Regions from separate parts of the Rhizobium sp. AG855 genome, predicted to be linked through region 3. Evidence: predicted binding sites of a transcription regulator. Region 3 holds the regulator's gene; each other region holds the start of a gene.

Region 1 (7,737 bases), 1.9 Mb from region 3:
CAATCGTCACCTGGTTGTTTGCGCGGTCCTGGGAGATCTCCGGATCGATGCAGAAGCGGCTGGATTCCCAGATCGCGGCGCTGCGGATTTCGGGGCCTGCGCCGAGCAATTGCGGAAAGGTGTCGTCCAGCATGTTCGGCCCAAGGGTCGGGAGCAGCCGCAGCGCACCTCTTAGCGACCCGTTGTCGCCATAGGACAGGACGTAGATCGGGTTCGCGCGGTCATAGTGGTCGATCTCCCAGGCGTCATGCACCTGCACATCCCAGCGCAGAAGGTCGTGGAACACCCGTTTGCGCAACCTGTGCATGGCATCAATGTCAGTGGGAAATTGATGGCGCCGGGCGCCGTTGATGATCCGGATCATGCTGAACTCCTTGAATTATCGTTGGAGCGGACAGCATGGCGGGGAGGTAGAGTGACTGAAACTGGCGGTGGCGACAGCTTTGTTGAATGCAATCTATGATATGATGGTTTGCCCCGATTGTCGTCAACCGGTGGGACGGTCCGTAAAGCGGGGAATGAGGCCCTGCCAGACAGCTTCTGCTACCGCCTGGGCATTGTTGACGACATCCAACTTGTGGCGCGCGTTGGCCATGAAATAGCGGACGGTCCGCTCCGTGATGCCGAGGATAATCGCCGCTTCCCAGTAGCTCTTGCCGGCGGCGATCCATGCCAGCGTCTCACTTTCACGGCGCGTGAGCAGCGTTTTTGTCCGGCGCCTGTGAGGTTTGGGTTGAGCAGACTTGGCGAGCCGTGCGTGAAGACGTCCGCCAAGGCTTGCGACATCGCGATCGTTGAGCCTGCGCCACTCTCTCCATTGCTCCTGATCGCCTGCGGCTTCGATCAGAAGGCCGGCACGCCGTCCGGGGTAAGACAGCAGGGGGTAGCCCACGCCGATGTGTGCGTTTACGTCGGCGCCGGGTCGACCTGCAGCAGGGGGCGTGGAGAGAGGGCCAAAATCCACCTGCACGGGTTCGAGTTCGGAAAGGACCTGCAGGAGCTGATCACGAAACGGGCGTTCCAGCAGAAGTCTCGCCGTCCTTGCTGTGTCACTCGGTCTGCTGTGCACGAGCCTGTGCAGTTTCAGCCGTTCGGAGCCGACAATCCCATCCACATAGATGATGGCACCTGTCCGATAGCCAGCCTGGATCTTTTGCAGAAAGGCAGATGGTTCGAACCGCTCCTGTTGGTCGAGCCAGTCCAGCAGGTCGAAATACACGCCCTCTTGCCCCATCGAATGACCCTAGATTCTCAGGGATACAATTTCGGGGCTGCAGCTCTGACTTGTCCAGCGGCAATTCTACGCGTGAGGCCCCGGCATTGCTGCCGAGGCCCGTGCGTCTGTGTCGTCTCGCTTATTACGGCTGGGATGCCTCGACCACCGCCAAAGCCGCCATGTTGACGACGCCGCGGGAGGTGACCGAGGTCGACAACACATGGGCGGGCAGGGCTGCACCGAGCAGGATTGGACCCACATGCAGTGCATCCATCATCGTGCGGACAATTCCGAGCGAAATATTGGCGGCGTCGAGGTTCGGGAAGACGAGGAGATTGGCTTCACCGGTCAGGGTGCTGTCCGGCATGGCGCGCTTGCGCAGGCTTTCCGACAGGGCCGAGCCGCCCTGCATTTCTCCGTCGACTTCCAGTTCCGGAGCCGCCTTGCGGATGATCTCCAAGGCCTGGCGCATCTTGGACGCGCTGGCCGAGGGACGCGAACCGAAGTTCGAATGGGACAGGAGCGCCGCCTTCGGGCTGATGCCGAAGCGGCGAATTTCTTCCGCCGCGAGGATCGTCATTTCCGCGATTTCCTCGGCACAGGGATCGTCGGTGACAAAGGTGTCGGTGAAGAAGATGGCGCCGCGCTGAGAGATGAGCAGGCTGAGACCCGAGAAATCACGCACCCCTGGTCGTTTGCCGATGATCTGGCGCACGTCACGGAGATGGCGGTCGAAGCGGCCTTCGACGCCGCAGATCAGCGCATCGGCGTCGCCGCGCTTGACGGCGAGCGCACCAATGACGGTGGTGCTGGTGCGCACGATCGTGCGGGCCGCCTCCGGATTGATGCCGGCACGGCCGACAAGTGCGAAATAGTCGTCGACATAGTCGCGGTAGCGCGGATCGTCTTCCGGGTTGACCAGCTGGAAGTCGACGCCCGGGCGGATGCGCAGGCCGTAGCGCTTCAGGCGGGTTTCGATGATCTGCGGGCGACCGATGAGGATCGGTTCGCCAATCCCGTCTTCCAGCAGAACCTGGGCGGCGCGCAGCACGCGTTCGTCTTCACCCTCGGCAAAGATCACGCGCTTCTTCGTTGCGCTCTTTGCCGCAGCAAAGATCGGCTTCATGACAAAGCCCGAGCGGAAGACGAAGCGGTTCAACTGGTCGAGATAGGTGTCGTAGTCGGCAATCGGGCGACGGGCGACGCCGCTGTCGGCGGCCGCCTTTGCCACGGCGGGGGCGATGCGCAGGATGAGGCGGGGATCGAACGGCGAAGGGATGAGGTAATCCGGCCCGAAAGTCGGGGTTTCGCCGGAATAGGCGCGGGCCGCCACTTCCGAGACTTCCTCCCGCGCGAGTGCTGCGATGGCGCGGACGGCAGCCATCTTCATCTCTTCGTTGATCGTCGTGGCGCCACAGTCGAGTGCACCCCTAAAAATATAGGGGAAACACAGGACGTTATTGACCTGGTTGGGGAAGTCCGAGCGACCCGTGCAGATCATCGCGTCCGGGCGGGCCGCGCGGGCGTCTTCGGGCATGATTTCAGGCTTCGGGTTGGCGAGTGCCATGATCAGCGGGCTCGGCGCCATGCGGGCGAGCAGCTCCGGCTTCAGGACGCCAGCGGCAGACAGGCCGAGGAAGACGTCGGCATCATCGATGCTTTCGGAAAGCGACCGCTTGTCGGTCTCCTGGGCATAGACTTCCTTCCACGGATCCATCAGCTCGTTGCGGCCCTTGTAGACGAGGCCTTCGATGTCGTGGACCCAGATGTTTTCGCGCTTGGCACCCAGAATGACGAGCAGGTTGAGGCAGGCGAGGGCTGCAGCACCGGCGCCCGAGGCGACGATCTTGACGTCCTCGATCTTCTTGCCGGCCAGTTCGAGGCCGTTCAGGATGGCGGCCGCGACGATGATCGCGGTGCCGTGCTGGTCGTCGTGGAAGACCGGGATGTTCATCTTGGCGCGCAGCTGGTCTTCCACCTGGAAGCACTCCGGCGCCTTGATGTCTTCGAGATTGATGCCGCCGAAGGTGGGCTCCAGGGCCGAGATGGTCGAGACCATCTGATCGACGGTCGGGGCCTCGATCTCGATGTCGAAGACGTCGATGCCGGCGAACTTCTTGAACAGGACCGCCTTGCCTTCCATCACGGGCTTCGAGGCGAGCGGGCCGATATTGCCGAGGCCGAGTACAGCCGTACCGTTCGAGATGACAGCCACGAGGTTGGAGCGGGCGGTGTAGTCGTCGGCGGCTGCCGGATCGTCCTTGATGGCAAGGCACGGGGCGGCGACGCCGGGCGAATAGGCGAGGGCCAGATCGCGCTGGTTGCCGAGTGGCTTGGTGGCCTGGATCTCCAGTTTTCCGGGACGCGGATAGCGATGATAGAAGAGCGCCTGTTCGTCGAGATCGGCCGTCTTCGGGGCTGCTTCAGTCTTGTTCTTGTCCTGGGAAGTCATCGTGTCACCGGCAATTCTTGTCACAGATTGGTTTGATCCCGTCATACACGAAACGGCTTCGAGTGGTAGACCTTAGTTCAGTCTTAGGGTGGACTGGGGCGGCACCACGCGCTCGAGAGTGTGCATGCAAGGACCGCCAGAGCGCGTGTCATCTTCCTGAAACACGAGTCTGATTAAGCCATGCGCAGTCAGTGAAAGAGGACAGCGCCGTGGAAGACGCAAGCGAAATTCGCCATTTCAGGACCCTTTTCATCTCGGATGTGCATCTGGGCTCAAAGGCTGCAAAGACCGATTTTCTGCTCGACTTTCTCCGTACCCACGAGGCAGACACGATCATCCTGGTCGGCGACATCGTCGACGGCTGGCGCTTGAAGCGCAGCTGGTACTGGCCGCAGCCCTGCAATGACGTCGTTCAGAAACTGCTGCGCAAGGCGCGCAAGGGCACGCGCATCGTCTACATTCCGGGCAATCATGACGAGTTCCTGCGTGATTTCCCCGGCATGCATTTCGGCGGCATCGAGGTCGCCGAGCGGATGATCCACGAGATGGCGGATGGCAAGCGCTACCTCGTGCTGCATGGTGATGAGTTCGATGTCGTCGTCCGCAATGCGCGCCTGCTCGCCTATCTCGGCGACTGGGCCTATGACACGGCGATCGCGATCAATGTCATGCTGGCAGCGGTGCGCCGCAAACTCGGCATGCCCTACTGGTCGTTCTCGGCCTGGGCGAAGCTCCAGGTCAAGCATGCCGTCAACTTCATCGGCGAGTTTCAGAGGGTCGTTGCCGAGGAGGCGCGACGGAATGAGGTGGATGGTGTCATTTGCGGCCACATCCATCATGCGCTGATGGAAGACATCGACGGCATCCATTATGTCAACACCGGTGACTGGGTGGAGAGCTGCACGGCGGTGGCCGAACATCCGGACGGGCGACTGGAGCTGATCTCCTGGGCGCACAAGATAAGTGCTGCTGCGGCTCCGAGGCAGGTTCCACAGATGGTGCCGGTCATGATTCCAACGCTCGACAGCGCCGAGAAAGAGGGCGTTCGCGCCGCTTGATTGTTCCATCTGTTGCAAAGCGGCCATCGCTCCCGGCAATCGGGCGGCGGGGTCGCAATTAACGGTTCATCAAGGATTACATCGCGGTCGTCGGTGTTTATAGTGCGCAACATTCAATCACGTGATTTGCGGACCGGGATTCGGCCGGCGCAGGTTTGGAAGTTGTTGCGCCCTTGAAGTCGGTACCTGCTGAAAACGCCCATATCGAAATCGACCGCCAGGCGCATGTCGATCACGACGTGATTCGGTTGACCGGCAGCTGGAAGAACACCAACCTTTCGGACATGATCAAGTCGGCCGGGCCGCTCGTCGAGGACGAGGGTACGCGGGCGGAAGTCATCGATATCGACGGTGTCACCGCCATGGATACAGCCGGTGCCTGGCTGATCCGACGCTTCATGACGCAGCGTCGGGCGCGCGGTCGCGAGATCGATCTTGCGGGTGGTGATGCGCAGATGCGCGAGCTGATCGAAGCCTTGCCGGAGCGCGTCGAGCCGCCGGAGGTGCTGCCTGACAACCGTAGCCGTTTCGAACGGGTCTTCGACCCGATCGGCCGTTTGACGATAGGGCTGTGGCAAGACGCTGTCGCCATGATGTTCGTGCTCGGTTCCGCCGTGCGTGGCGCGCAGACCAAGCTCGGGAGAGGGGCTGGGGTCTCTCCGGCCTCGGTGGTCAATCAGCTCGACCATATGGGTGTTCGCGCGGTGCCGATCATCGTGCTCATGTCCTTCCTCATCGGCGCGATCATCGCCCAGCAGGGCGCGTTCCAGCTGCGCTACTTCGGCGCTGAAGTCTTTGTGGTCGATCTCGTCGGCATTCTGCAGCTGCGCGAGATTGGCGTGCTTCTCACCGCCATCATGATCGCTGGGCGTTCTGGTAGTGCGATCACCGCAGAAATCGGTTCGATGAAGATGCGCGAGGAAATCGACGCGCTGAAGGTGATTGGGCTGAACCCCATCGGTGTTCTGGTCTTTCCGCGCCTCGTGGCGCTGACGATTGCCCTGCCGCTCTTGACCATCGTCGCGAACTTCGCAGCGCTGTATGGCGCGGCCGTCGTTGCCTGGGCCTATTCCGGGATCACCTTCGAGGTCTTCATTACCCGCCTGCACGATGCCGTCGACTATTCGACGCTCGCCACCGGCATGATCAAGGCGCCGTTCATGGCGCTCATCATCGGGATCATCGCGGCCGTCGAGGGGATGAAGGTGGGGGGCAGCGCAGAATCGCTCGGCCGCCATGTCACAGCCTCTGTGGTCAAATCGATCTTTGTCGTCATCCTCGTGGACGGGCTGTTTGCCATGTTCTACGCAGCCATCGATTTTTGAGGAGCCGTTATGTCCGATACGACGTCATCCTCCTCCTCCAATACTCGTGAAACGGTCTTGTCCGTGAAGGACTTGACGGTGGCCTTCGGCGAGAAGGTCGTCCTCGACAATCTCAACCTCGACATCTATCGCGGTGAAATTCTCGGTTTCGTCGGCGCGTCCGGTGCCGGCAAGTCGGTGCTGATGCGCACGGTTCTGCGGCTCTTGCCACGACGGGGCGGGACGATCGAGATTCTCGGTGCCGATTATGATGCCGTCACCGATGCCGAGCGTATGGCGCTCGATACGCGGCTGGGGGTGCTTTTCCAGCACGGCGCCCTATTTTCTGCCTTGACCGTCAAGGAGAACATTCAGCTGCCGATGCGCGAATACCTGGATCTGCCGCCGTGGCTGATGGACGAGCTTGCCTATCTGAAGCTCGAACTCGTCGGCCTGAAGCCCGATGCGGCGGACAAATATCCTTCCGAACTCTCGGGCGGCATGATCAAGCGCGCGGCGCTGGCACGCGCGCTGGCGCTGGACCCGGATCTCGTCTTCCTGGACGAGCCGACATCGGGTCTTGATCCGATTGGCGCCGCCGAGTTCGATGAACTCATCGCACAATTGCGCGATACCCTTGGATTGACGGTCTACATGGTCACGCATGACCTCGACAGCCTCTTCTCCGTCTGCGACCGTATCGCCGTTCTCGGCGAGAAGAAGGTCATGGTCCAAGGCTCGCTGGACGACATGCTCGCCTATGACGATCCCTGGGTGCAATCCTATTTCAGGGGCAAGCGTGCCCGTTCCATCCCCCGCGCGGACACAGCCGCCGTGCAGCCGGTAGAGTAGACATATGGAAACCAAAGCCAATTATGCCATCGTCGGCTTCTTCACGATCCTGGTCATCGGAGCGGCCTTCGGCTTCGTTTACTGGATGGCGCAGTATGGACGGGGCGGGCCTGTGGCGCCGCTCGCCATCCGCATCCCGGGCTCGGCCAATGGTCTCAGCATCGGCTCGCCCGTGCGCTTCAACGGGATCGCCGTCGGTTCGGTGCGCAACCTCTATATCGACAACGAAGATCCTGAGTTTTCCGTGGCATTCACCGAAGTTCGAGCCGATGCGCCGGTGACCTCGGGCACGCGGGCGGTTCTGGAAATCCAGGGCCTGACCGGAGCAGCCTATATCGAATTGTCGGGTGGTGGCAGTGGCAGCGGCGAACAGATTCTGAAGCGTGCCATCGATACCGGCGAGCCGGCGATCCTGACCGCCGACCAGTCCAGCGTCACCAATCTTCTGTCGACAGCCGACCGCATTCTCAAGCGTGCGGACGATGCGATTGGCGAACTGCAGGGCTTCATCGTCGACGCCCGTGCACCGCTGACCAATACGGTCCGCAATGCCGAAACCTTTTCGAAGTCGCTGGCCGACAATGCCAAGGGCATCGACGAGTTCCTGAAGAGCGTCAGTGCCTTGTCGGATTCCGTGTCAGGCCTTTCCGGTCGGATCGATGGGACGCTGGCGGCAGCGGAAGATCTCTTCAAGGCGCTGAATTCTGAAAAGATCGACAAGATCCTGACCAATACCGAGCGAGCGACTGCAAGCTTCGCCGATGCGTCCGACAAGATCGGCCCTGCGATCGACAGTTTCCGGTCGACGGCCGACACATTCCAGACTTTCGGCAAGAATGCCGACCTGACGCTGAC
Region 2 (7,737 bases), 1.9 Mb from region 3:
ATACCCTCAAGTTTCAAGGATCGATATGCCTGCTGGCGCTCACCGGAAAACAGCGCGGCGGCTTCGTGATTGGCCTTGTCGAAGGCACCCCAGATCGCCTCGCGCTGAGCGCGGCTGCGGATCAGAAGAAAGTTCCAGGGCTGCATGAAACCGACCGAAGGCGCAGCGTGTGCAGCCGACAGCAGGCGCCGGACGAGGTCGTCGGGCAAGGGATCAGGCAGGAATTGGTCGCGCACATCGCGACGGGTTTCTATGGCGCGGTAAACGGCATCCTTCTCCGCATCGGAAAAGGCATTGGCCCGGACGAGGGCCTCGTTCGACAAGTCGTGCATGCTGTTGTCTCCAACACAGCGCAACCGCCCGCCGTCCACGCGGGCAAGGTCTATCGTATCAGGCCGGTCTTCTGACTCGGCTTCGACCGTCTTGTGCCGCCTTCCCGGTACATCGACCAGTGGCTGGGTTTCCCCTTGGCACAGACATCCGCCTCACAGCGCTGGGCACGTCCCGGAATTGCACCGGCTTCCCGATTCTCCCGCCTGTCGGCAGGCACCTGACGCCGGAGTTCTACCTCAGGTCAGGCGGGCCGCCCAGAGCCAAATGCGACACCATCAGTCCGTGGTCGGGAAGTAGCGGACAAAGGCGAAGGCTGCTCCATCGGGAGACCAGTTGGGGACATTGATGCTGCCCTGCCCGCCGAAAAATTCGATGAGAGTCTCCACATTGCTGCCATCGGCATCCATCAGCCGCAGCCGGACCTGCTTGTCGCGCGGATGACCCGTCACGTCGGCATCATAGGAGAGGAACAACACCTTGCTTCCGTCAGGCGACGGATGCGGAAACCAGTCGCCATAGCCGTCCGAGGTCAACTGTTGCAGATCGGACCCATCGGTGCGCATCCGCCAGATCTGCATGGTGCCGGTGCGGCTGGAGTTGAAATAGATCCACTGACCGTCAGCCGAATAGTCCGGCCCGTCATTGTGCCCCTCGCCATGTGTCAGCCGCCGCTCGGGTCCGCCCTTGATCGAGATCGTGTAGATGTCGAAGACTCCACCTCGGTCACCACAATAGGCAAGTTCCTTCCCGTCCGGCGACCAACCATGCCAATAGGACGGCATCTTGTCGGTAACCTGGCGCGGCTCGTCGTCGCCATCGCCCAGCAGGTAGATGCAGGATTTTCCGTAGAGCGTATGGTCCGAAAAGGCGATCGACGCGCCATCCGGGGAAATGCCGTGATCGTTGTTGAGGCGGACGGCAAAGCCCGTATCGACCGGCTCGGGCTCCGGGTCGTCCTCGTCCAGCGACAGCGCGTAGAGAAGACCGTCGCCGTTGACGACGAGAAACTCGCCGTCCCGCGACCAGTTCGGCGCCTCCACGAGGTCGTCCGTCTGCCAGACGACCTCGCATTCGCGGGTGGCCATATCGAAAATCTCGACCGAGCTGCGCATCATGGTCTCCCTGAAAGTATCAATCGACGACCGGGCGATCTTCGATCGCCTGCCGCAGCTTGGCGACGATCGCCCGCCCCGTTCGTTCGTAGTGACTGGTGCGCCATTCGGTGTAGAAGCCCCAGGCCATGCTGACGATCAACGTCAGGAAACCAATGCCAAGTATCTTGAAACTCCCATCCCACAGACCATAGCAGCCTATCACCACGGAAGGGAAAAAGTAGGCGGCGCCCGAGACCGTCCGGTAGAAACCACTGTCCTGGTGACCCTCCGCCGCAACAGCAAAAATGTAGCCTCGTTCTTCCGCTGTAAATTCAGGCATTGGTGTCCGAGGCTCGCTGTCCCGCATTCCCACGCTCATCAGCGATCCCGGAACCGGTTCGTGATCGGATAGCGACGATCGCGCCCGAAATTCTTCTTGGTGATCTTCACCCCCGGCGCCGACTGCCGACGTTTGTATTCTGCAAGATAGAGCAGATGCTCGACCCGGTGCACGGTCGCAATGTCATGGCCGCGCGCCACGATCTCGTCGACGCCCATTTCCTTCTCCACCAGGCATTCGAGGATGTCGTCGAGCACCGGATAGGGCGGCAGCGAATCCTGATCCGTCTGGTTGGGGCGCAGTTCGGCCGAAGGTGCCTTTGACAGGATATTGGCCGGAATGACCTCGCCCGACGGACCGAGCGCACCCGGCGGAACATGTCCGTTGCGCCAGGCCGACAGCCCGTAGACCTGCATCTTGTAGAGGTCCTTGATGGGGTTGAAGCCGCCATTCATGTCCCCGTAAAGCGTCGCATAGCCGACCGACATTTCCGACTTGTTACCGGTGGTGACGACCATCGAGCCGAACTTGTTCGACACGGCCATCAGGATGGTCCCACGCGTGCGGCTCTGCAGGTTCTCTTCGGTGATCCCACTTTCGGTGCCCTCGAACATTTCGGACAGCGCCGAGAGGAAACCGTCGACCGGATCGGAGATCGGCACGATGTCATAGTGGCAGCCGAGCGCCTTGGCGCAGGCTTCCGCATCGGCAAAGCTCTCCTCGGAAGTATAGCGATAGGGCAGCATCAGCGTGCGCACCCGCTCTTCGCCGAGCGCATCGACGGCGATCGCCGCACAAAGAGCCGAGTCGATGCCGCCAGACAGCCCCAGCACCACGCTCTTGAAGCCGTTCTTGTTGACGTAGTCACGGAAACCCAGCACGCAGGCGCGGTAGTCCGCCTCCTCATGCTCCGGAATGCGCGACATCGGACCGCCGTCACAGCGCCAGCCATCCGGCGTGCGCTTCCAGGTGGTCACCGCAAGCGTCTCCTCGAACTGGCTCATCTGGAAGGCAAGCGACTTGTCGCCGTTGAAGGCGAAGCTTGCACCGTCGAACACCAGTTCGTCCTGTCCGCCCAGCTGGTTGGCGAACACGAGCGGCAGGCCCGTCTCGATCACCTGACGCAGCGCCACCTGGTGGCGCACATCGACCTTGCCGCGATAATAGGGCGAACCATTGGGCACAAGCAGGATTTCGGCCCCGGTCTCCGCCAGCGTCTCGCAGATGCCCAGATCGTTCCAGATCTCCTCGCAGATCGGCACGCCGATGCGCACGCCACGAAAATTCACCGGCCCGGGCATCTCGCCTTCAACGAACACGCGCTTCTCATCGAACTCGCCGTAGTTCGGCAGGTCAATCTTGTCGCGGAAGGCAAGGATCTTGCCGCCATCGAGGATGGCGACGGAATTGTGGCGCCCTTTGTCGCCCTGACGCGGGAAACCGACGACCACTCCTGGCCCGCCATCGGCGGTGTCGGCGGCAAGCGCTTCCACGGCCTGCATGCAGGCCTTCAGAAAAGCCGGCTTCAACACCAGGTCCTCAGGCGGATAGCCGGAAATGAACAGCTCCGTCAGGAGCAGAAGATCAGCCCCCTGCGCAGCGGCCTCGGCGCGCGCGGCGCGCGCCTTCGCGAGATTGCCGGTGACGTCGCCAACCGTGGGATTGAACTGTGCCACCGCAATTCGCAGGACGTCGGAAATCTTCTTTGTATCGCTCATGACACCGATTTAGCCGCTCGTCCGCCCAATCGCAATGTCGCTTTGCTCTGTCGGGGCACCACAGCCACCGCTCGCGCTCACGAGACCACGGGAAATTCTGGGAACAAAGCTTTCTTGATCACGGTTCATGTAGCATTCATGACACTTATGTGACACCTATGCGAACCTTTCACGACATCTGCCCAAGACCTGGAGTTCGAAGTGGTCCAGTCCAGCCCGAAATCGCTTGTCGCGAACATCTTTAGCGCGTTTGGCGCGACACGCGAGCGAGAGCTCGGAAGCTCCTGGATCGCCCAACTTATCGTCCAGTGGATCAACACGGCGTTGATTGCCGCGGCGATCGTTTTGCTGAGCGAGATTCTGGCACGCGGCAGCATGATCGACGTCGTGGAATACATGACTTCGACAAGCCGCCCCGGGCTGATTGCAGTAGGCGTCATCTTCCTGATTCTCGCCTTCACCGATGCGATCATCGGTAAGGCCTACCAATCTGTGCTCTTCGTCGGCCCACTTCTGCTGCTGCCGGCCTTCTTCTCGGGACAAAAGCAGCTTTTCCTGTCGGATCCGCTGTTTCCGAGCGACCTGCTCTTCGGTCGGCAGATCATGGAACTCCTGCCAGCTATGGTGGCAGCAGAACCCATGAAGGCGGTTGGCCTGGCGGTCGCAAGCCTTGCCTTCATTGTCGCCCTGTTCGCGCTGATCTGGAAGAGCCGCAAAGTTTTCCCACGCCTCAACCTCGTCGGCCGCGGCATGCGCCTCGCGCTTTCCTTCCCCTTGCTCGCCGGCTTCATCTCCCTGATGGACCCTATGGCGTTCTCGGCTGTGCGCGACCGGTTGAACATCGTTCCGATGATGTGGGACCAGAAGGAAAATTATCGCCACAACGGCTTTCTGATGGCGTTTGCCTTCAATGTGCCGATGGCCCGCATCAGCGCGCCAGATGGCTACAGCCAGCCGGCCATCACAGACATTCCTTCAGACCGCGTTCCCGCCTCCTTCTACTCCGGCCGCCAGGCCGACGTGATCGTGGTGATGAGCGAGAGCCTGTGGGATCCGACCCGCCTCACCAGCGTCCGCTATTCCGAAGACCCGATGCCGACCATCCGTGCAGCCACGTCGGGCAACATGTTCTCCCCGGAATTCGGCGGCATGACGGCCAATGTCGAGTTCGAGGCACTGACCGGCTTCTCCAACGCCTTCCTGCCCTATGGCAGCATCCCGTATCAGCAATACATCCGCCGACCACTGCCTTCGCTCGCCACCTTCTTTGAATCGAAGGGTTACGTGACGAAGGCTTTCCATCCCTTCCAGAGCTGGTTCTGGAACCGGCAGAACGTCTACCAGGCGCTCGGTTTCCAGCAGTTCCGTTCGGAAGAAAACATGCCGACGATGGATAAGCGCGGCATTTTCGCCTCGGACGATGCCCTGACGCGTTACATCATCAAGGAAGCAGACAACACCGAAGCGCCGTTCTTCTTCTTTGCCGTCACCCTCCAGGGCCATGGCCCCTACGAAGAGCACCGCTATGCGAAGAACACGGTCGAGGTGGATGCTCCGACCCTGTCGGACGCTCCGACCAAGACACTCGCGACCTACACGCAGGGCGTCAAGGAAGCCGACCAGAGCCTGAAGATGCTGATGGACTGGGCAAAGAAGCGCCGCCGTGAAACCATCATCGTGATGTTTGGCGACCACCTGCCGCCGCTCGGCGAAGTCTATACCCAAAGCGGTTACATGCCGAACGTCGTGGCCACCCGCAAGGCATCGGTACCGACGATGAAGCGCGAGCACGAAACACCGCTTGTCGTGTGGTCGTCCAAGCGCGGCGTGCAGAAGGACATCGGCTCGGTCAGCCCCTCGCAGCTGCCGCATGTGGTGGTCCGCCTTGCCGGCTACCGTCACCCCTACTACACCGGCGTGCTGGGTCGCGTGGCCGAGCGCTATACGGTGGTCGACAGACACCAGTTGATCGGTCGCAACGCCAAGTCTCAGGCCGACTGGTCTCTCGCCGGCACAGTGGATCCGCTCATCCGCGACTATCGCATGCTTCAGCATGACGTCATGTTTGGAGAAGGTTATGGCCTGCCGCGTTTCTTCCCGGAACAGGCATTGCGGCTGCAACCGAACAGCTAAGACACACCGAAGGCTCCCCGTCCCAACAGCTTGTTATTGATACCGCAAATTTGAAGTAGCGAATGTCTTGCGACATCCGCGAATTTGCGGCATAGACTTTTTTTGTTCAGTCGTTTGCAGCGCTTGACAGTATTTGAGTTGCTTTACTGCAATCCCTTTTGACCGGACAGCCGTTTTTAAATGACAATAGTCAGGAATGTGAAGCAGAGCTGTGCCATGCCGTCACTGACGCGTGCCGAAATCGCGGCCCATCCGCTCTTTCCCTCGATCGAAAAACAGATCGCCCAGCATCTGATTGGAATTCATTTGCGGACGCCGCGGATGTCGCGACTGAAGGCATCGCATCGCAAATGGCTGATGACACAGTCGCTGTTTGCGCTCGCGTTGCGTCGCACGCCTGATGATCCGCTGTCGGGCCTGACGGCGACCCGCTTTGTCGAAACCGTGATGCGGCTCGGGGCCGCGAGCAGGAACACGGCGACCGGATATCTCGCAGAACTCGTCGCCTACAAGTTTCTCCGGGACGTTCCGGATGTGCCGGACAAACGCGTGCGCGTGCTGGAAGCCACGGAACTCAGCCTCGGCGGCATGCGCAGCTGGTTCAACGGCCACATGGCCTGCCTTGATCGCCTCGACGGTGGCACGCGAGAACAGACCTCGATCGACCATGAAACGATTTTCGTGCTGGCCCAGCCACGAGCCGCCGACATGCTCGTCGACGATCCGCTCTGGCGGGATCCTCCGGACTCGATCGGTCACTTCCTTTGGTCCGATCTTGGCGGCATGATCCTGCATGATCTCGTCGCCCGTCTCGACAACGTTGATCGCCAGGCGCCCCGGGTCCTTGCCGGCCCGGTGACCCTGGCCGAACTGAGCGACGTCTACCAGGTCTCGGCAACCAACCTGAAACGGATGTTCAAGAAGGCAGAGACCGACGGATTGCTCGGCTGGGAACTCCCCCGCCGCCGTGGCAGTCTGTGGCTTGGCCAGTCTTTCCTTGAAGACTATTTCACATGGCAGTCCGCCAAGTTCGCGGCTCTCGAACTTGCCTATCACGAGGCTTGCCGCGAACTCGGGATCAGCGCCGAGACAAACGTCGTCGCAGCCTAAGCCATAACGACAGCATCAGCTCCGGCTGGCCGCGAACTGTGGCAACCCGTCATTGATCTCATAGAAATCGCCCTTGTCGGCGCAATAGATGTGATAGCCGCCCGCAAGCCCTGTCGGCCCTTCAAAGAGCCCTGCCATCAGCGACACCGTCTTTTCTCCATCGCCCTTCCAGAACAGGGCCGAGCCGCAGGTTCGGCAGAAGGCGCGTTCGGCTCCGGGGCTTGCCCGATAGCGGCTGATATTCTCCTCTCCCGCGATCGTGACGTCATCGACGGCAACATTGGTTGTCGCGTAGTACAATCCGGTTTGGCGACGGCACTGGCTGCAGTGACAGTAGCCGACAGATCCGAGCTCGCCCGTGACGGTGACCTCGACCGCACCACAGAGGCATTTTCCGAAAACATTTCTGGCCATCAACGCCCTCCTGGCAAAACGATTTCGGGCGAGCTTCGTAGAAGCCCGCCCGATCGTCAAACTCGGAAAACTGAAGCTTGGTTTCAGCCGTTCGCAACCATCATGCGCTTTTCGTCCCGACCACCCTTCATCCGCTCGGCAAGCAGGAAGGCCAGCTCCAGCGCCTGATCGGCATTGAGGCGCGGGTCGCAATGAGTGTGGTAGCGATCCTGCAGATCCTCGGCCGACACCGCACGCGCGCCACCGGTGCATTCGGTCACGTCCTTGCCGGTCATCTCGATATGGATGCCGCCCGGATGCGAGCCTTCGGCACGGTGGATCTGGAAGAAGCTCTCGACTTCCGACAGCACGCGCTCGAACGGGCGGGTCTTGTAGTTGTTGAGCGTGATCGTGTTGCCATGCATCGGGTCACAGGACCAGACCACCTTGCGACCCTCGCGCTCGACGGCGCGAATGAGGCGCGGCAGGTGCTCGGCCACCTTGTCGTGACCGAAACGGCAGATCAGCGTCAACCGGCCCGCTTCGTTCTGCGGGTTCAGGATGTCGATCAGGTTCAAGAGATCGTCCGCCTGCAGCGACGGGCCGCACTTGAGGC
Region 3 (7,737 bases):
GCTCATCGCAAATGGACCGCAGGGCCTTCAGCATCTCGACGGGGATCGGCCGGATACCGCCCTCACCCTGCACCGGCTCGACAAGGATGCCGGCCGTCGCTTCCGTGATGGCAGCCTTGACGGCATCGAGATCACCGAAGGGCACCTGGTCGAAGCCCGGCGCCTTCGGCCCGAACCCTTCCAGATATTTTTCCTGTCCGCCGGCTGCGATCGTTGCGATGGTGCGGCCGTGGAAGGCGCCTTCCATCGTGATGATATGGAACTTCTCCGGGTGCCCCTTGGCAAAATGGTAGCGGCGCGCGGTCTTGATGGCGCATTCCAGCGCCTCCGCACCGGAATTCGTGAAGAAGACGCGATCGGCGAACGTTGCTTCCGTCAGGCGGCGGGCAAGCGTCTCCTGCCCCGGAACCTCGTAGAGGTTCGACAGATGCCAGACCTTGTCCGCCTGATCCTTCAGAGCGCCCACCACATGCGGGTGACCGTGGCCGACGGAGGTCACGGCAACGCCGGCTGCGAAATCGAGGTAACGCTCGCCGCTCTCGGTCTCCAGCCACACGCCCTCGCCTCGCTCGAAACGCAGTGGCGCCCGATTGTAGGTCTGGTAGAGGGGCGTTGCTTCGGCCATGGCGTTCGTCATCCTTCTGGAGCCCCGCTGCTGCTGCGGGAATTCAGCCTCGATGGGCTTTCGACAATTAAAAATGCCGCCTTGCGGCGGCGTGGGCACTATCTGCATTTAACCCTGCAATGTCAACGAAACTTGCGGAAAACTCCGTTTTGGCCGTGCGACCCAGCCGGCGACGCCACGCGAGTCCCATGGCAGATTCCACCTGTTGCATACTTGACTCACTCGGGAAGCAAGTTGGGGAAAACCACGAAATCGATTCCAGATGATTCCTGCGACTCTTGTCACAGAGTCGGCCTGCCACTAGGTTAAATTTCATTAAGAGATTGCATGCGGCGGAAGTGATCACCGACAGTTACGAGGCGGTTTTGTTTCGAATTCGTTCGAAGCAACGGTGACGGATTCTGCCATGACACACGCGAGCGGCGGAGAAGTATGGCATGAATTGGACTGATGAGCGGGTTGAAAAACTCAAGCGTCTCTGGGCCGAAGGCCTGAGCGCGAGCCAGATTGCAGCACAACTGGGCGGCGTGAGCCGAAATGCCGTCATCGGCAAGGTGCACCGACTGAACCTGCCTGGTCGTGCGAAAGCCGGCGGCAGCTCCTCTTCTGCCCGTCCTGCCAAGCGCACTGCGACGACCCAGCGCCCGGCGAATTTTCAGGCGCGCCCGGCAGCTGCAACCACCCGCACCGTGACCCGTGCTGCCGGCGCCACCATGCTCAAGGAAGAAGTCGAAGTCGACGCCTTCCAGGAGATCGAAGTCAGCCGTCCGCTCAACGTTGTCGTGCCGATCTCGCGCCGCCTGGCGCTGACGGAACTGACGGAACGCACCTGCAAGTGGCCGATCGGCGATCCGATGAAGGACGACTTCCATTTCTGCGGCTGCGAAATCAGCGACGCTTCGCCCTATTGCACCTATCACGCGAAGCTCGCCTACCAGCCGGTCAGCGAACGCCGCAAGGCCGCACGCTGATAGCAGACGCATCGAATACCGGACGGGCCCTTCGGGGCCCGTTTTCGTTTCGCCTTTGAGACATGAAGAAATCTGCCCAAGCTCATTCTCTGCTCAACGGACATGGTCTAAAGGCCTTTTGCCTTTGCAGAGAAGACGAACTTCGTTGGGTCGAGCCTTCATTTTTCGTATTCGAGTTGAAGTGCCACGACGTCCTTTGTTCGTTTTCCATAACGCTTCTCGATGTCGTCAAGCGCCTGGTCAAACTGCCCCAAAGCCGGTTCATCTAATATGGTAATGGCTGCCTCACCGGCGGGAGTTCGGTCCGAAATGAGATGAAGGCCGTAATGCGTACGAACCGAAGCGGCAGAGGAGGTCGCGACGACCTTCGAACGATAGGTTCTCGACCAGGCGTCGGATACAAGCGCAAGTGCGACCTCGTTGACACCGGGAAAGACTGCAACGTCCAGGGTTTGATGTCGCCAGAAGGCCAGATAGTTCCACATGATCAAGCCAATCCTGCCGCTTGTCACGTGGAAAGAGGCGCTATCGTGTTCGGGGCTCCATGCCAGCGGTCCGAGAGCCGTTACCCCGAAATGCGCAGCCGTCGCACTTGCGGTACGCTCATCGGCGATGCCTTCGACAAGTGCGAGGCTGGCCGGGAGGGAGGCCGTGACGCCGGTCGTCGTCATGACGTTCTGATCGACCACATATCGCTTGTTTTGCACCCAGACCGCTTTGGGATATCGAGCTGCGATTTTGTCCATCGCATACCAGTGCGTGGTGGCCTGTCGCCCATCGAGAATACCGGCCTTGGCAGCGACCCAGGCGCCTTCACATATCGACATGATGAAGGCCCGGCTTCTGTATTGCCGCGAAACCCATTCGACGATCGCTTCATTTTCGCTGTCATGCAGGGCGGGGATGACGACGATGTCGGCTCCTTGCCGGTAACGCCTGTCGAATTCCGCGATCGTCATGTCTGCCTCAATGGTGAGCGCCGGCATCAACGTCACAGGACCAGGTTTGCTGGAAACGATGATGACGTCGGCCACGTCAGCTTCCTTCAAGACACCATAGGGGACGATGAGGTCCGTCGTCTCCGTCCCGGCATTATCAGCCACGATTGCAACAAGAGGGCGCAGCCGCCCGGCTTTGGGTTGAGGCACTTCCACGCCAGAAACTTCTGGAGCGGATTGTGACGACAATGTCGCTCCCGCCAAGATGCAACTCAATGCGAGCGTCGCAAGGATAAGGCCTGGTCTGATCACAGTCATCTCCGGATTGCTTTCCAGACGCAGATTACCGGTGTGGAGGGCTGGCCAAAATGTCAAACATATCGCAATTTGAGCCAATGATGATGGGCGTCTCTTCACACCGGAAGATTGCGTTTATTGGCTATGATGGTGTCCAGGCACTGGATGTCGTCGGGCCGATGGAAGCGTTTGCGATTGCCAACCAGCATCTGACGGATGCCGGGCAATCCTACGAAATCATCCTCGCATCTCCCTTGGGCGGGCCGGTATCCTGCAGTGGCCTGACTGGCCTGAGTCTGGGGGGAGCGATCGCCTTGCGGGATCTCCCCTCCGACCTGGACACGATCATCGTTCCCGGAGGCAGCGAAGACGCGCTTCGCGATCTGATTTTCAACTCGGACCTGCTGCCTTGGCTGTCCACTCGGATCTCGGCAACCCGTCGTCTGGCCAGCGTCTGTACCGGAGCCTTTGTATTGGCCGCCGGCGGCTATCTTAATGGCAAGAGGGCGACCACTCATTGGGCTTCGGTCGCACTGCTCGAAAAACTCTGCCCACAGGCTGTCGTCGAACCAGATGCAATCTTCGTCGCGGATCCGCCCGTTTTCACATCAGCAGGCATCACCGCAGGCATCGACCTTTCGCTGTCGATGATCGAAGCCGATTTCGGCCACAAAGTTGCTCTGGCTGTGGCCCGTCAGATGGTTCTTTTCATGCGGCGCCCAGGAGGGCAGTCGCAGTTCAGCAGCAGCCTTGCCATCCAAAGCGACGTGGCGCCTCGCTTGCGATCGCTCCTCCACGATATCATCGGGAATCCGGTTGGCGACTTCTCGGGCCCGGCCCTCGCGGCGCGATGCGGAATGAGCGAACGCAGCTTTTCGCGCGCCTTCCGCAAGCAGACCGGAACGACGCCTGCGCAGTTCGTCGAAACCATCCGGATCGATCGAGCGAAGCTACTGCTGGAAAGCTCGGATTGGCCGCTTGCACGAATTGCAGAACGATCCGGTTTCGGCAGCTTGGATACGCTTCACAGGGTTTTCCAGAAGCGGTTGAGTATCACGCCCTCTTTTTACCGCGAACGTTTCGCAACGCGCTGATCAAACAGCACTTTATTCGCAAAGCCCTGATGTCTCAGCCGGTGGGAGCCCTCCGAACACATATCCTTCCGGGCAAATCATGCTTCCATGGAGTAGCCCGCGCCGCGAACGGTGCGGATGACATCCTGCATGTTGGAGAAGTTCAGAGCCTTGCGCAGACGCCCGACATGCACGTCGACGGTGCGTTCATCGACATAGATATCGTGGCCCCAGACGCCATCCAGCAGCTGCGAGCGAGAGAAGACGCGACCGGGCGATGTCATGAGGAACTCGAGAAGGCGGAACTCGGTCGGGCCGAGGCGAACTTCGCGGCTCTTGCGATGAACGCGATGGGTTTCGCGATCAAGCTCGATGTCGCCGCAACGCAGGACGCTCGACAGCACTTCGGGCTTTGCCCGTCGCAGCATCGCCTTGACACGGGCCATCAGTTCCGGCGTCGAGAACGGCTTGACGACATAGTCGTCCGCACCCGTCGCCAGACCGCGTACCCGCTCGCTTTCCTCGCCACGCGCCGTCAGCATGATGATCGGCAGGCGCTCGGTCTCCGGACGAACGCGCAGGCGCCGGCAGAGCTCGATGCCGGAAACGCCCGGGAGCATCCAGTCGAGGATCAGCAGGTCCGGCACCCGTTCCTGCAGACGGATCTCGGCCTCGTCGCCGCGCAAGATCGTCTCGACCTCGTATCCTTCCGACTCCAGATTGTAACGCAGGAGCACGCTCAGCGCCTCCTCGTCTTCGACGACGGCAATTTTCGGCTGCATCAAACCATTACCTCGCTGCGGCCACGGCTCATTCGTTGATCGCGCCGACGGAAGACGTCAGGTCTTCCTTCGGGCGTTCGCCTTCGGGAACCGCACCGGTGGTCATGTAATAGATCGTCTCGGCGATGTTCGTTGCGTGGTCGCCGATGCGCTCGATGTTCTTGGCGCAGAACAGAAGATGCGTGCAGCTGGTGATGTTGCGCGGATCTTCCATCATGTAGGTCAACAGTTCGCGGAACAGCGAGGTGTAGATCGCATCGATCTCCTCGTCGCGGTCACGGATCGACTTCGCCTTCTCGGCAGAGCGAGTCGTGTAGACGTCGAGCACTTCCTTGAGCTGGGCGAGTGCCAGGTCGGAGAGATGTTCGAGGCCACGGGCGAGCTTGCGCGGCACGCCCGTTGCCTGGATGGCAACGACACGCTTCGAATTGCTCTTGCCGAGATCGCCGACGCGCTCAAGGTCGGCGGCGATGCGAAGGGCACCGATGATTTCACGAAGATCCGATGCGACCGGCTGGCGCTTGGCGATGGTGACAACGGCCTTTTCGCCGATTTCCTTTTCCATCGCGTCCATGACGACGTCGTCGGAGATGACCTTCTGGGCGAGTGCTGCGTCGGAATTGACCAACGAACGTACGCTTTCAGCGACCATCTGCTCCGCAAGACCGCCCATCTCGGAGATGCGGCGCATCAGAAATTTCAGTTCCTCGTCGAAGGCCGAATAGATGTGTGAGGAAGCCATAGCCTAATCCTTGATGTTGAAGAGAGCCTGATGTGACCGAGAAAACTCAGCCGAAGCGGCCCATGATGTAGTCCTGCGTGCGCTGGTCGTCCGGGTTGGTGAACATCTTGTCGGTGTCGTTTTCTTCGACGAGCTCGCCCAGGTGGAACATGGCCGTGCGCTGGGAGACGCGGGCAGCCTGCTGCATCGAGTGCGTGACGATGACGATCGTGTAGTTCTCGCGCAGTTCGTGGATCAGTTCCTCGACCTTGGCGGTCGCGATCGGGTCGAGCGCCGAACAGGGCTCGTCCATCAGGATGACTTCCGGGCTGACGGCAACCGCACGTGCGATGCACAGGCGCTGCTGCTGACCACCGGACAGACCGGTGCCGGCGGCATCCAGGCGATCCTTGACTTCGTTCCAGAGGCCGGCCTTCTGCAGCGCGGTCGAGACGATCTCGTCGAGATCGGCCTTGTTCTTGGCCAGACCGTGGATACGCGGGCCGTAGGCGACGTTTTCGTAGATCGACTTCGGGAACGGGTTCGGCTTCTGGAAGACCATGCCGACCTTGGCGCGGAGCTGCACCGGGTCGACCTTGGTGTCGTAGATGTTCTCCGCATCGATCAGGATGTTGCCCTCGACGCGGCAGCTCGCGATCGTGTCGTTCATCCGGTTGATGCAGCGCAGGAAGGTCGACTTGCCACAGCCCGACGGGCCGATGAAGGCGGTCACAGAGCGCGGACGGATCTCGATGTTCACATCCCGCAGGGCCTGCTTCTCACCGTAGTAAACCTGCACGTCGCGTGCGGTGATCTTGGATTCAGTCATGATTGGCGCTTTCGTCGTCGTCATCTTTGTCGAGAGATTGTTCATCATCATACACCCCCTTACCAACGACGCTCAAAGCGGCGACGAAGAATGATTGCTACCAGGTTCATCAGGATCAGGAAGACCAGGAGGACGATGATGGCGCCGGAGGCGCGCTCCACGAAAGCCGGGTCACCGCGCTGGGTCCAGTTGTAGACCTGCACCGGCAGAGCCGAAGCGGGCTGGAAGAACCCGTCCGGCGGACCGGAGGGGAATTCCTTGACGAAGGCGACCATGCCGATCAGGAGCAGCGGTGCGGTTTCGCCGAGCGCACGGGCCAGGCCGATGATCGCGCCGGTCAGGATGCCCGGCATGGCGAGCGGCAGCACGTGGTGGAAGATCGACTGCATCTTCGAGGCCCCGACGCCGAGCGCGGCATCGCGGATCGAGGGCGGGACCGCCTTCAGCGCCGAACGGGTGGCGATGATGATCGTCGGCAGCGTCATCAGGGTCAGCACCAGGCCACCCACCACCGGTGCCGATTGCGGCAGGCCGATGAAGTTGATCAGCACGGCAAGACCCAGGATACCGAAGACGATGGAGGGAACGGCCGCCAGGTTGGCGATGTTCACTTCGATGAGGTCGGTAAACCAGTTCTGCGGCGCAAATTCCTCAAGATAGATCGAGGTGGCGACACCGATCGGCAGCGACAGGACCAGCACGATCAGCATCATATAGGCCGAGCCGATGACGGCGATGCCGAGGCCGGCCGCTTCCGGACGGGTGTCCGATGCATCGGGGGCGGTGAAGAAGGCCCAGTTGAACTTGGTCACCAGGATGCCGGCCTGCTTCAGCGTGTCGGCGAGCACGAGCTGCTCGGGCGAAACGTTGCGGTCGAGCTTGGCGCTCTCCATCGTCACGCGGCCCTTGTAGTAGCCGTCGATGCGGCCGGCGGCGAGCAGGTCGAAGGAGACCGTCTTGCCGATGACCGACGGATCGGCCAGCACGTAGTTGCGCAGGTTGGCCGGGCCATCCTTGGAGATCAGTTCACCAACCGTCTTGGGCGTCAGGCCTTCTGAGGCCAGCCCCTTGGCGGCGATTGCGTCACCTAGCGCCTTTTCGATCAGCGGTGTGTAGCCGAAGGTCGAGACCTTGGCGATGGCAGCGCGATCACCGGTGCCGGACGGATCGAGCTTGGCCGGATCGAGATAGACATCGATCGTGATATAGGTCTGCTGGAAGGACGACAGACCGTTCGACAAGATCGAGGCGAGCAGACCGACGAGCGCGATGATGCCGAATGCAACGGCAGCCTTGCCGATGAGGCGGAAGCGAGCTTCCGCCGCGTTGCGCTTGCGGGTGCGTTCGTCGAGGTTCAGGAGAGACTTGGGCTGCCCCTTTGCTGCGGGGGCTCCGAATGCGGTGAGGTCGGTCATTCGTACTGCTCCCGGTACTTACGGACAATGTAGAGGGCGATCACGTTCAGAAGGAGCGTGATGACGAAAAGGGTGAGGCCGAGCGC

What was found. The regulator PhoB, encoded in region 3, activates phosphate uptake and scavenging genes when phosphate is short. The targets are predictions, from matches to a motif close to TGTCATNNANCTGTCAT.
Region 1: the regulator PhoB is predicted to act here: its motif matches at 3,815-3,831, upstream of DFO46_RS06160 (UDP-2,3-diacylglucosamine diphosphatase).
Region 2: the regulator PhoB is predicted to act here: its motif matches at 3,624-3,640, upstream of DFO46_RS06115 (LTA synthase family protein).

Annotation. Positions count from the first base shown of each region.
Region 1 covers NZ_RAQG01000003.1:1,263,657-1,271,393, forward strand. The annotation lists gene DFO46_RS06145 (acyl-homoserine-lactone synthase) at 1-364, opposite strand, end outside; gene DFO46_RS06150 (helix-turn-helix domain-containing protein) at 488-1,234, opposite strand; gene DFO46_RS06155 (NADP-dependent malic enzyme) at 1,359-3,668, opposite strand; gene DFO46_RS06160 (UDP-2,3-diacylglucosamine diphosphatase) at 3,878-4,726, shown strand; gene DFO46_RS06165 (ABC transporter permease) at 4,930-6,051, shown strand; gene DFO46_RS06170 (ABC transporter ATP-binding protein) at 6,061-6,882, shown strand; gene DFO46_RS06175 (MlaD family protein) at 6,887-7,737, shown strand, end outside.
Region 2 covers NZ_RAQG01000003.1:1,254,051-1,261,787, reverse strand. The annotation lists gene bluB (5,6-dimethylbenzimidazole synthase) at 1-332, opposite strand, end outside; cobalamin riboswitch at 376-569, opposite strand; gene DFO46_RS06130 (TolB family protein) at 609-1,445, opposite strand; gene DFO46_RS06125 (hypothetical protein) at 1,465-1,806, opposite strand; gene DFO46_RS06120 (NAD+ synthase) at 1,806-3,485, opposite strand; gene DFO46_RS06115 (LTA synthase family protein) at 3,687-5,618, shown strand; gene DFO46_RS06110 (hypothetical protein) at 5,835-6,728, shown strand; gene DFO46_RS06105 (GFA family protein) at 6,744-7,142, opposite strand; gene DFO46_RS06100 (3-deoxy-7-phosphoheptulonate synthase class II) at 7,226-7,737, opposite strand, start outside.
Region 3 covers NZ_RAQG01000003.1:3,183,012-3,190,748, forward strand. The annotation lists gene DFO46_RS15655 (aspartate aminotransferase family protein) at 1-625, opposite strand, end outside; gene DFO46_RS15660 (GcrA family cell cycle regulator) at 1,063-1,596, shown strand; gene DFO46_RS15665 (DJ-1/PfpI family protein) at 1,755-2,930, opposite strand; gene DFO46_RS15670 (helix-turn-helix domain-containing protein) at 2,903-3,925, shown strand; gene phoB (phosphate regulon transcriptional regulator PhoB) at 4,003-4,686, opposite strand; gene phoU (phosphate signaling complex protein PhoU) at 4,715-5,428, opposite strand; gene pstB (phosphate ABC transporter ATP-binding protein PstB) at 5,475-6,236, opposite strand; gene pstA (phosphate ABC transporter permease PstA) at 6,296-7,651, opposite strand; gene pstC (phosphate ABC transporter permease subunit PstC) at 7,648-7,737, opposite strand, start outside.